3 regions of the Acutalibacter intestini genome follow, and region 1 is predicted to be linked to each of the others. Evidence: riboswitches for the same ligand, from Rfam matches in the RefSeq annotation. Region 1 holds a riboswitch; each other region holds the start of a gene.
What was found. A riboswitch is a leader RNA that binds a small molecule or an ion and turns the genes downstream of it on or off. The one in region 1 is predicted to bind thiamine pyrophosphate.
Positions count from the first base shown of each region.

Region 2: another riboswitch for thiamine pyrophosphate. It lies ahead of tenA (thiaminase II); the one in region 1 lies ahead of U8U68_RS17500 (AraC family transcriptional regulator).
Region 3: another riboswitch for thiamine pyrophosphate. It lies ahead of U8U68_RS06190 (energy-coupled thiamine transporter ThiT); the one in region 1 lies ahead of U8U68_RS17500 (AraC family transcriptional regulator).

Region 1 covers NZ_JAWXXL010000035.1:9,897-13,910, reverse strand. The annotation lists gene U8U68_RS17510 (DUF4368 domain-containing protein) at 311-631, opposite strand; gene U8U68_RS17505 (DUF2461 family protein) at 1,468-1,842, shown strand; TPP riboswitch at 1,974-2,072, shown strand; gene U8U68_RS17500 (AraC family transcriptional regulator) at 2,448-3,284, shown strand; gene U8U68_RS17495 (hypothetical protein) at 3,398-3,706, shown strand; partial or broken gene U8U68_RS22490 (ATP-binding cassette domain-containing protein) at 3,825-4,004, shown strand.
Region 2 covers NZ_JAWXXL010000015.1:695-4,708, forward strand. The annotation lists gene U8U68_RS11645 (hypothetical protein) at 1-123, shown strand, start outside; gene U8U68_RS11650 (ABC transporter ATP-binding protein) at 420-986, shown strand; gene U8U68_RS11655 (TetR-like C-terminal domain-containing protein) at 983-1,471, shown strand; gene U8U68_RS11660 (DUF2461 domain-containing protein) at 1,499-2,167, shown strand; TPP riboswitch at 2,261-2,359, shown strand; gene tenA (thiaminase II) at 2,616-3,266, shown strand; gene U8U68_RS11670 (thiamine diphosphokinase) at 3,271-3,993, shown strand; gene thiD (bifunctional hydroxymethylpyrimidine kinase/phosphomethylpyrimidine kinase) at 3,990-4,014, shown strand, end outside.
Region 3 covers NZ_JAWXXL010000005.1:125,687-129,700, forward strand. The annotation lists gene U8U68_RS06185 (DHHW family protein) at 1-1,036, opposite strand, end outside; gene U8U68_RS06190 (energy-coupled thiamine transporter ThiT) at 1,319-1,948, opposite strand; TPP riboswitch at 2,190-2,311, opposite strand; gene U8U68_RS06195 (DUF4854 domain-containing protein) at 2,657-3,217, shown strand; gene U8U68_RS06200 (HAD family hydrolase) at 3,371-4,014, opposite strand, start outside.

The DNA of each region.
Region 1 (4,014 bases):
AAAACCCGGAAACACCATCTTTATCCTCATGAGCGGCCCCTTTCCACGTGGAAAACCCCCGCAACCACAGGACTGACGGAGTTAGCAAAGCTAACCACAGCGATTCTTCTCCTTGAAAATAGACCTCTTCTGGCCATTAATCCGTTATTGTCTCTATTTTCAAACAAGCCCTAGCGGAATGGCTAAAAATTATACAAACACAAATATTTACGGTTAGAGGGAAGTAATTTCAGATTAGGCGGTATCGCCCCGATTACAAGGGCTATGCCGTCTTTTCTTGCGCTCAACGAGCGCGGTTTCCTTATGCGCCTTACCGTTTCGGTTGCGTGGCAGAAAGAAAATGGATTTCCCCCACAAAGTTGAAAACAATATCTACTTTCTGTACCCGCTTCCCTTCCACCTTTTCCGGCGCACGGACTATGATTTTCTTGATAAATTCATTGACGATCGCGGGAGTAAGTTCCTTTATCCCCACATACTTGCGGATCATCGCGGCGAAGCGGGCAAGATCGCTCTTGTTCTGTTCGTAAGTATCGACTTCCTGCTGGTCTGCCTTGACCTTTTCTTCCAGTTCCCGCTGTTCCGCTTCATACTCTGCGGATAGCTTCAAAAATCTGTCATGGCTTACCACGCCATGTCGTCCTCATAAATCCGTTTGAAGATACTGTCAAGTTCCGATAAGGGGTTAGGCGGACGAGATGATTTCAGGTGAAACTGTGTTTTTTCGATATCCGCTTTGGACAGGCCTTACTACGGCATGAGCATCCTTGTTATTGAAAGCCTTGTGGCAACAATAGTCCTGCATTTTCTAAAAAACAGGAAAAAAGCAAGGTTACAACCAGGTTTTGGCAAGGTCGCTGTCATGTGATTTTTTATGTCAGAAGCAGACCTGTTTCTGACATGTGAAGTATTATGTTGCCATTGCAGAGCCAAATGACAGTTTTAATCGGCTGATTCTTACAGAAGAATATTTACACGCTTGGGCTATCAATTTGTATAGCTTGAATGCGAGGAAACTGAAGCAAGGATACGCTATAATAAAGTGATAAATTGGCATCTGCTTTCCCAAGAAATGGATGCAACGGGTGAAGTTACCGTGCAGATCAGTTTATTTTGCAACAAAATGATCTGTGGCCGTTCTTTTTTTGGTTGCAGGCAACGCATAGAAGGTGCAGATAGTGGATACTGTATGGATGCAAAAGTATTTGACGGACTTAAGGCAATACCGCACAATTCAAAGTACCGTATTGCGCAGTCAGATTTTTCTTCAGAGGGTACAGATTGAGCGCCGTCCATCTCACCGTTGACCAGCGAAAGCTGTGCGCTATCACGGAAAATCTGCAAGCAAGACGGTGCTTAGAATTGTGCGGGGTTGCCTTAAATAAGCATAACAACCGGGGATGGTATTTGGAGCGTTTGACAGAAGCATTTTACATATTCAGCCCAAGGGCACTGCATTTACATTAATTGGGTATCCCCGTTCGGAGAACACCATATAATCCGTCATTTCGCGCCCCTATTCCTCAAAAGGAAAGCTACCCGTTTCCGGTAGGATATTATCTGATGATCAAGCCTGGAGACCAGTCATTTCGAGATGCAATTGAAATAATCCGCGACTATATCACCGTGTTCAATGAAGAATTTGACAAAATCATCCATACGCCGGAGCTGGAAAAACACTTTACGGCACAGGGGCTTTTGCGTGTTCTCTTCGGATATGGCAGGGAGCATCCCCAGGCGGAATGGTTGATGTTTATAAAGCTGGTATCTGAAATATCGGTGGATGCAGAGGTATTTGTAACAGAAGCAGCAAAGCTTGTTCCGCATTATGAAGCCGTTTAACGACTATCTGAGCAGAGTTTTGGAAGGATTTCCAATGACGGAGCGAGAAGAGGAGAGTAATGATTAATGAGTGCGCCAGATCGGACCGCCGATTTGACACATCCATGCAGATACACAAATATAGGTTTATATCCAAAAAGCGGGGGAACTACTGTGTAGTTGAGAAGGCAGAACCTGACCCTTTGAACCTGTTGGCTAATACCAACGTAGGGAGCTGAATGAATACTGCGATTGTATTATCAGGACGCTCCGTGTGAGCGTCCTTTTACTTTCCATTTTGATTGGGTGCACATCGTGCTTATGATCGATTGACTGGTAAATGTTTAGAGTGGCGCAGAGGCTGCTGAAAAGAACCAGAAAGCGGGAATTTCTTAAGACAAAAGTCGAGCCAAGCTCTTGAGTAATGTAAGGTAACCCTCTCGTATAATTGGATGGTTTACGCTATAATTGTAGGACCGCAGGAGGCTGAAATGAAAGCGGATAATCAGCCGATTTTGCGTAAGAACATTTACGTACTTGGGCTATCAACTTGTATAGCCTGAATGCGAGGAAACTTGTGAAAGGATAAGCTATAATAGAACATTAGAATAGCGTTAGGTGACCTTATGGAATGGATGCAACGCTTGAACCAATCGATTGAATATATGGAAGAACATATCACTGAAGAACTGGATTATGAAAAGGTAGCACAGGTGGCCAACTGCCCATCGTACTATTTCCAACAGATGTTTCTCTATATGACAAATATGACGCTTCGGGAATACATACGGCGGCGCCGGCTGTCCCTTGCGGCTGTAGAGCTGCAAAAGGATAGCGGGAAGGTAATAGACATTGCTATAAAATACCGGTATGAATCCCCAACTGCTTTCACCCGAGCCTTCAAAAGCTTTCATGGCGTAGTGCCGTCTGCGCTCAAGACAGAGAACCGGCCGATGCAGGCTTTTCCCCCGATTCAGTTTCATGTATCCATGGACGGAGGGGTGCCATTGAAATTCAGAGTAGAGGAAAAAGCGGCGTTTCGTGTGCTGGGAGTTTCCTGCCCACTGAATAAGGAGCTTGCCCGAAATTTTGAAGTAATCCCTACTGTATGGGATACGGCTCTTGCCGATGGAACGCTTACAAAACTGAGTGCTTTGCAGGAAAGCAGACCGCAAGGTTTGCTGGGTATTAGCGTTCATCACACAGAGAACTGGAAATACTTGATTGTGGTCCGCTCCGACAGGAAGGAAGATTCATTTGAAGAGTATCATATCCCGGCGTGTAAATGGGCTATTTTCGAGGGGCAGGGCACCAACCGTTCTCTACAGGAATTAGAAAAGCGAGTCATTGCAGAATGGCTTCCCACTTCTGGATACACATACGCGAATTCACCGGATATTGAGGTGTATATCAAAGCGGATCCACAGGAGGCGGTTTACGAATACTGGATCCCAATCATATAGAGATGGAAACTGATTTCGACAAAACAAAGCATTAATATCCGTACAGGCCTTTCTGTTTTCAGTATCTCATTCATATCCTCCATACATTCTTTGCAATCAAGGAGGCAGCATAAATGACTAAAAAAATTGCGGTCCTTGCAGCCGCGCTGGTGCTTGTACTAATAAGCGCTGCGGCCTGTGCCGCAAATGAGGACCCGGTCGTGACTCAAAGTGGCTCGGTGAACAAAAATCAGTCCATAACCCAGAGCAGTCAGCAGGCAAGCAGGGGTACTGGGGAACAGGGAAACGGAGCTGGTGAGCCAGCGGTAAATCAGAAACAGATTGAAAGAGAAACACAAAGGATGAAAGAAGAAGGTGTCGTTGACAAAAACGGAAAGCCTGCACCAGGGGTTGATCTGAATGATTACCCCGGATTGGGATAGTCATCTAGCGGAACGGATTTGCAAAAGCGGGTATTAATTGGGGAGGAACAGGAGGATTATATGAATGAGATACTGAAAGCAAGAAAGGCTGACAAAGACTTACGGAAAAAGTATTGCTGTGAATGCAGTCAGTTTGACGGTGAGACAAGGAAATATATACGGCCTTATTGGGAAAAATGAAGCCGGAAGGACTACATTTATGCGTACGATACTGGGGTTGGCTTCACCGAATAGCGGTCAGATGGAAGTTTTCGGCAAAACAAACCTGGAGCAGCAGAGAAAGTATACAGGAAGCCTGATTGAAGCAA
Region 2 (4,014 bases), on a different contig from region 1:
AGCTTTTACCTGTTTTCTATGGTCACAGGCAGCTACACAGCAAAGCTGTGGCTGTTCCTGGTGGGAATTCTGATGATGGTAGCAGCTTTATTCTATCAAAGGCTCCGTAAACGGATGGCTTAATAACAAGGACATCAATACACAGTGTTCGCTGTGTGTTGGTGTCCTTTTGCTATATGTACTAATATTGAGATTGGACGGCAATTTGGCGAAAGTGGCGCTTTCCGGCAGGAGACCATAGAGGCATTCTCCATACCGGAATATCTTTCGGAGAGGCAGATTCGTATGTCGAATGGTCCGCTCCGGTATGTGCAGAGGTTTGTAATGCGGTATTTTGCCAAACGGCTAGGGTGCAGGACGAAGTTGGATGCAAAGCCGTTTTGTGAGAAAGAATTACAAGAAACGCAGGAGGAAACGATATGATACAAGTTCATGAGGTAATCAAAACCTTTGATGGAAAAGAAATATTACGGAATCTGAATTTGAACGTGGAACGTGGTACGATTTATGGGCTCCTCGGAGCCAACGGCGCCGGAAAGACCACCACATTTAAATTGATTTCCGGTTTGCTGCTGCCAACTGCCGGAAGCATTCATTTTAGCGGAGAAGTCATCCAGACCCAGAATAAAGAGTTCCTGAAAGAGATGGGCGTCTTAATTGAAACACCGGTATTTTATGAGCATTTATCAGCGGGAGAAAATCTGGAGATTCATTTAGCTTATATGGGTTGTGATACCGCAGACATTGATAACAGTTTGCAGGTGGTGGGACTTGCTGATACCGGGAAAAAGGCTGTTTCCAAGTTTTCTCTTGGTATGAAGCAGCGCTTGGCCATTGCAAGGGCAATCAGCCATACACCGAAGCTTTTGGTGCTGGATGAGCCGGTCAACGGTCTGGATCCTATTGGAATCCGGCAAATGCGGGAACTGTTCTTGTCGCTGGTCAAAGATCAAGACATGAAATCGGTTATGATAAAATTACATTGAAATTGCTCGCTGAACACTTAAACGTTCAGCCTCCGTCCCTTTATAATCATATTAAAGGGATAGAGGAACTGCAAAAGGAAATCATGCTCTTTGGCTGGAGGCAAATGGATCAAGCTATGACGGATGCGGCTGTATGTGTCAGCGGGTATGATGCGTTGGAGGCAATCTGCCGCGCGTTTTATAAGTACGCAACTGAAAATCCTGGCGTTTTCAATGCGATGCTTTGGTACAACAAATTTGAAAGTGAGGAAACGCAGAATGCCACGAAAGAGATGTTTTCCATAATATATAAAGCTTTCACCATGCTTAATATATCAAAGGAAAACAGCGAACACCTGATACGCACATATCGTGGATTCTTGGAAGGCTTCGCATTACTGGTAAATAACAATGCGTTTGGGAATCCGGTATCTATTGAGAAAAGTTTTGAAATTTCACTGCGGATTTTGATAGCAGGAACAAAGGCGCTGGAGGGACAAAAATAGGGGACGCAGAGAATAAATACAACATGGATTCTAAAATATTTGACAGACTTAAATGAGCATAACAACCGGGAATGGTTTAACGCGCATAAAGCGGAAACGAAAGCGGTAACGGAACAATTTGAAGAACTGGTTCAGGCGCTGATTCTGCGTATCGGAGAGTTTGACAGCAGCGTTTTACATATTCAACCCAAGGACACTGCCTTTACGTTGATTCGCTACCCCCGGTTCGGACAGGACAGGACCCCATATAATCCGGTATTTCGCGCCCATATTGCCTCTAAAGGGAAGCAGCCTGTTCCGGTGGGATATTATCTGATAATCAAGCCGGGGAACCAGTCCTATCTCGGTGGTGGCCTGTTTGCCAATTCATTTCGGAATGCAGCCAAAATGATCCGTGACTATATCACAGAGTTCGGTGAAGAATTTGACGAGATCATCCATACGCCGGAGTTTGAAAAATACTTTACGGTACAGGGGACATCGCTTTTGCGTATTCCCTCCGGATATGACAGGGAGCATCCCCAGGCGGAATACTTAAAGTTTAAAAGCTGGTATTTGAAGTATTCGGTAGCAGACGAAGTTATCGCTGATGCGGAGCAATTTGTGGAAGAGGTCGCAAAGCTGTTCCGCATTATGAAACCATTCAATGACTATCTGAACAAAGCCCTTGAAGGATTTCAGATGCCAACAAGATAAAGCATTAGTTTGGAATTTATTTATGAATATCTCTGTGAAGCAATGCCGGACCGGACAGCCGATTTGACAAACTCACACAGAAATAGTATAATAATTAAAAAGCAGGGGGACTACTGCGTAGTTGAGAAGGTAAAACCTGACCCTTTGAACCTGTTGGCCAATACCAACGTAGGGAGCTGAATGAATACGACGATTGTATTTTCAGGATGCTCCATGTGGGCGTCCTTTTGTTTTTCAATTTAATACTGATAATCTGTGTTTGCGAGGGAACTGAACAAGTTGAAAAAGGTTAAGACCTGACCTCTGGACCTGTCGGCTAATACCGGCGTAGGGAAGCAATTTCTTACGCCCGTACTGCGTCTGAAAGAGCTTCCGATTGATTTGGAAGCTCTCTTTTTTTACCCTCTGGGGCATGGAGAATCGGAACAGTCATAGGAGGAAACAAATTATGTCATTTATGAAAGAGGTACTGGAAAAGAATATCCCCATCTGGGACAAATGCATGGCTACGCCGTTTGTGCAGGAGATGAAAGAAGGAACGTTGCCCTTTGAATGCTTTAAAGATTATATGATTCAGGACAGCATTTACCTGAAGCATTATGCACGAGTTTACGGGAAAGAGATCTATCATGCCAAATCACTGCGGGAGATCCAGCTTTATTATTCCGTGTTGAGTTTCGTTAAGGATACGGAATCTGCGGTACGGCTGAAGTATCTGGAACGGTTCGGTATGACGGACGATGATATCGAGTCTATTGCTCCTCTGCCGGAAAATCAACGGTATATTGATTTTTTACTGGAAACTGCGGAACAGGGGGATGATAAGGAAATGCTGATGGCAGTCCTTCCCTGCATGATGAGTTACAGTTACATTTTCCGAAAGCTGGCGGGGGACCCTGCAAGCCGAAACTCAAGATACTGGGATTTTATTGAGGATTATGCGGACGATATCTATGCCAGGAGCTGTGAGGAATGGTCGCAGTTTGCAGATGAGAAATGCGAAGGTGTTTCCGATACCGAAAAAGAAAAGCTGAGCAAAATTTTTGAAACGGCAAGCATCCTGGAACTTGACTTTTGGAAAATGCCATACCGGAGGTAGAGATTTGAAGAAAGGGATTTGTTATATAGTCGGTGCGGGAGACTGGTTTGAGATGGATTTTCGACCGGCGGAAAATGATTTTGTGATAGCTGCAGACGCAGGGCTTCGGTATCTGGAACAGGTTGGAATCTCGGCAGATCTCGTTATTGGAGATTTTGATACCCTGGAAGAAATCCCAACAGGCGCAAATGTTGTCCGGCTGAACTGTGAGAAAGATGATACGGATATGCTTGCAGCAGTCCGCGAGGGGATAAAGGCCGGATATAAGGAGTTTCATATCTATGGCGGAACCGGCGGGAGAATCGATCATACATTGGCAAACCTGCAGGTGCTGGCATATCTTGCCGGGAACGGGATGCAAGGGTTTCTGCATTGCCCTCAGAATGAATTATTGCGTCCGGTAGATAAAAAGTTGAAAAATTGCGGGTATAATAAAATGCCCGAGAATACCCCAAAGCAGGAGAGCGTGATTACAGCAATTACGGATGGAGAATTATCCTTTTTACCGGTTCCTTACGGCTACATATCCGTATTCTCCTATTCCGAAAAAGCGGAAGGAGTTTATCTGCAAGGTTTAAAATATCCGCTGGAGAATGCAGTGCTTACCAATACCTTTCCTATTGGTACAAGCAATGAGTTTATCGGGAAGAAAAGCAGGATTGCCGTTAAAAGCGGCACACTGATGGTTGTCTTCCCCAAAGAAGCAAAGGAGAAAATGATATGTTGAAAAAAGTATTAACGATTGCTG
Region 3 (4,014 bases), on a different contig from region 1:
GCAGGTTCCCCTCAAAATAGCGGAAATCCACCACGTAAAGCTCCTCAAATCCAGCCCCCAAAAAGGCCCCAATGGCGTTGCCGTAGGACTCCTTTACCATCACCAGCTTCCTGCCGTTGTGGCAGTCCTGGTTCTGCACCCGCACACAGGGCTGATCTCCGTAGAGGAACATGGTGTATCCCATAGAGCTGTCCCCGCTGTTAATGCCCTCTAGAGGGGTAAAGTCCACCCCGTCATAGGAGGAGGCCGCGGTGTAGGCATAGCCGGGTTCGTATGTGTCAATATGGTCTGGGCCCAGGCTCTCGTCATAGGTCATTTCATAGAGATAACCGTAAAAGCTGTCGTTGGGGGTGGCGCGGGTGAAACTTTCCAGGGGGGAAGCCTCCAGCCCGGCGATTTCGCAGAACTTTACATAGGCATAATAGGCCCCCAGGGCGGTCCAGTGGGTATCTGTATTGAAATATAGATACTCTTCTTTGTGCTGGTCCATAATGTCATAGATGTCTACAGGGTGTACAGCGGAATAGCGATTGTAAATAGAGGCGGTGTTTTCTCGCTGGGAGCCGCAGCCCATGCTGTCCCGTAGACGCTTTGGCAAACCGAACTCCGAGTGGTTGGGCACCACTATGTTGTACACATCTATCCCGGGCAGGCTGGCGGCAAAGCTTTCAATGGCCTGGGCATAGGGCTGGGCGGACTCGTCATAGCCGTAGAACAGCTCAAAAGCCATGCTGTTCCAGATATAGATGCCTTCCGAGAGATACCCGTCCTGGCCGTTGTCCGGAATAGGAGCCGGGGAAGGCGTGGGGGTGGGATCGGGAGTAGGCTGTGGCGTGGGATCTGGCGTAGGAGTAACCGGCGGGGCGGTAGGGGCTGGGGTGGGGGAGACGGCAGGCTTACTGGGGACAAAAAATTTATTCCACAGCAAAAAGGCTGCCGCGCCGATGCCCGCCAGAACAAGAAGCAGGGCGGCAATGGACGCGATTAACCCCCAACTGGGGCCCTGTGACTCTGGGCGACGGTGCTTTGCGGGCATGGGGAACATCTCCTTCTGGTCAGACGCATTTTTTCTATGATAACAGATTTCCAGGAAAAAGGCAAGACAAGAGAAGAGGATCTCCAGAAGGATCCTCTTCTCATTACAACAAAGCCGCCGTTTAGCCCCTTCTCTGGGGAACTAAGTGCTGGCAGACGGCTTATGGAAAAATTTTGTTAGCATAATTTTTGAAATTTGCTGCCGGCATAGGCGGCACAGGGCGGTGCCCCTTTTGTTCCACCGGAGAGGGAAGGCTTTTGCGTGCTCCCTCTTTTTGCGCGGTCACGTCCCCTTCAAAATCTGCTGGCCCGCGAATTGCATTACCAAAAAGCCTGCTATGCAGGTGATAAGAATTTCTGGAATCATGTATCCACCGTTATAGACCAGGGAGTAGAAAAACGCCAGCTGCTGCCCGCTCATGCCTGCCAGAATAGGGGAAAAGTTCGCGTCCGCATACTCACTCCATAAAATCCATCCGGAGAGGAAGGAGCAGAGGTAGCGCAGCAGCCCGGCTACCAGGCAGCCCAGGGTAAAGGCGGTAGGGTGGCTTTTCAGCTTTCCCCGGAAAATGCCTGCGAGCCCCAGCACGGTAAAGGCCAGCAGGTAGTCCAGGAAGATAGAGCCCACTACGGTGGCGCCGCTGACCCCTTTTAGAGCGTCCAGGCCGAAAAGCAATTGTAAAACGCTGAATACAAGGCCAGCCCCCAGCCCCCATTTGGGGCCGGCGCGGTAGGCGAACACCATAACGGGCAGCATGCCGCAAATGGTGACCGAGCCCCCATAGGGTAGATCGAACAGCTTTAAAAAGGACAGGATGGTTCCCAGGGCGATGAGGATTCCGGCCAGGGCCAGGTTCAGCACCTGGTGGTTTGGGCCCTTTTTGACGGACGGGTTTGGGTTTTGGTTGTTCATATGCTTCTTTCCTTTCAGAAAATTTTTTTGAAAAATGAAAAAGCGCCGCCCGGAAAAATCCAGGCAGCGCGAAAGCATCCTTTTTGTAGAGCAAAAACGTGGGGCTTACTCGACCCAAACGCCATAAGCTATAGGAAACCTACTAGAAAGACCCTATGGATTCTTTCTTAATCTGGCGGGATTATGCGTCCCCTTGGCTAGGGGGCTAAAGCGCCGGGTTCCCAATATTATTTGCCTCTACGCAAAGAAAATGAAATGCTTCCTCCGTCGGTATTATCCGCATCAGGTTCTTAGGGTTTAAGCTCCAAAGCCTTAACGGCTCTTGCTCCTCTCAGCCAATGTTCGGCACCCCTTATTTCATTTTTCGACCTTATCATACCTGATGGAGGGGAATTTGTCAATAGGGGTTGAATGAGGCACAGACGGGTCCAGCGGATATGAAGTGACGAAAGGGCCCTGCTGGCAAAAATCTTTAAAAGTCGGGTTCTAGGTGGTTCTCTCACATCATACAAGAACAGAACGCACTGGGAGTTATTTTTATATAGGTTGATAAATTCTCTGTAGCTGTAAGGAATTTTTAATCTTTTTGTAACCCCATTTTGCTTGACATCCCGCTTTTCCAGTAGTATAATCACTGTTGGTCCAGCTTGAGAACAGCAAGTTAGGAACCAAATAAAATTTAGACTGATTGAAGAAAGGCGTGCGATCATGAAAAAAACAGTTTTCCGGATTTTGGCCGGCACAATGGCCATTGCGATGGCTCTGACTCTTTCCGCTTGCGGCGAGAACAATAGCAGCTCCGCAGGTGCTTCCAGCGCGGTGAGCAGCAGCGAGGTTTCCAGCAGCGCGGAGGAGTCCAGCTCTGAGGTGTCTTCCGAGGCTTCCACCTCTTCTGAAGAGACCAGCGGTTTGAGCAACACCAGCGGTACTTATGCCTCTGTGGAGGAGTTCCTGGAGGACCCCAATGTTAGCGGGCCAATTAAAGAGATGATGAGCTCTTTGGCCAACGAGAAGATGAGCATTGACATTAAGGGCGAGGGCGATGTCCTGGTCTATCTGTTCACCTATTCCGACACGGCTCTGGAAGGAAACGATATTGAGACAGTGGCCACTACGCTGGAGACTGAGATGAGCGCCCAGGCTGCTACTTTTGAGAACATTGCCGACCAGGTGGCTTCTGTGCTGGACAGCGGCAAGGCCACTGTACGGGTGGTCTATGCCCAGGCTGACGGCAGCGAGATCTTTAGCCAGGATTTTAACTCTAAGTAAAAACTTACAGTTAAAAGTAATAAAAAAGCCGCTCCGGATTAAAACGGAGCGGCTTTTTTTGCGTAGGTTTTGTTCTGCGGAGGTGTAACAAACTCCATGAAACTTTTGAGCAGGAGACTCCCGGGAGAACCACAGCGGCTCCAGGAGGCTTATCTAGCGCCGCAGCTTAGGAATGAGCACCAGAAGCCCTAGCCAGAACAGCTCGAACAAGAATAACACCAGGGTGGAAAGCTGCCGCATTCCCCCAAAACAGGCCAAAAGTGCCACCAAGACAAAGCCCAGCACCACTGCGGCGGTCTGTATGGCCACCAGAATCCCCGCGGTGCGTTTTTGTTCCACACAGGCCGAGATGAGGCTCATCATGGACTCCATCCGGCCTTTTGTGGCTGCCACTGCGTCCGCCCTGGGGTCGGTCTCTAGGGTCAACCGGTTGGCGGTGTCTCCCAGCTGGGCATCCAAAATGCCCACGCTGGCGGAGTCGATGCCAAACAGCCGGGAGACCAGCGCCACGGTAACGTTGGGGTCCGTGGTACGCACCAGCACGCTGATTCCGCTGTCCTCCAGCCGCTGCAATTCATTTTTTCGCCGCCGGTCCGCCGAGTAGCTCAGCACCAGAATAGCTGCTACCATCGTGTCCACGGCAATATAAATGATATTTTGGTTGCCAGAGGCGTACTGGGTTTCCTCTTCCCGAGTAGGCACTTCCAGCCGGTGGTTGATTAGCAGGCCCCGGCCGCCGATGTAGATGGTTTTGCCGTCTACCCGGCCCACAATGCCTCCGCCGCTCTCATAGGTGT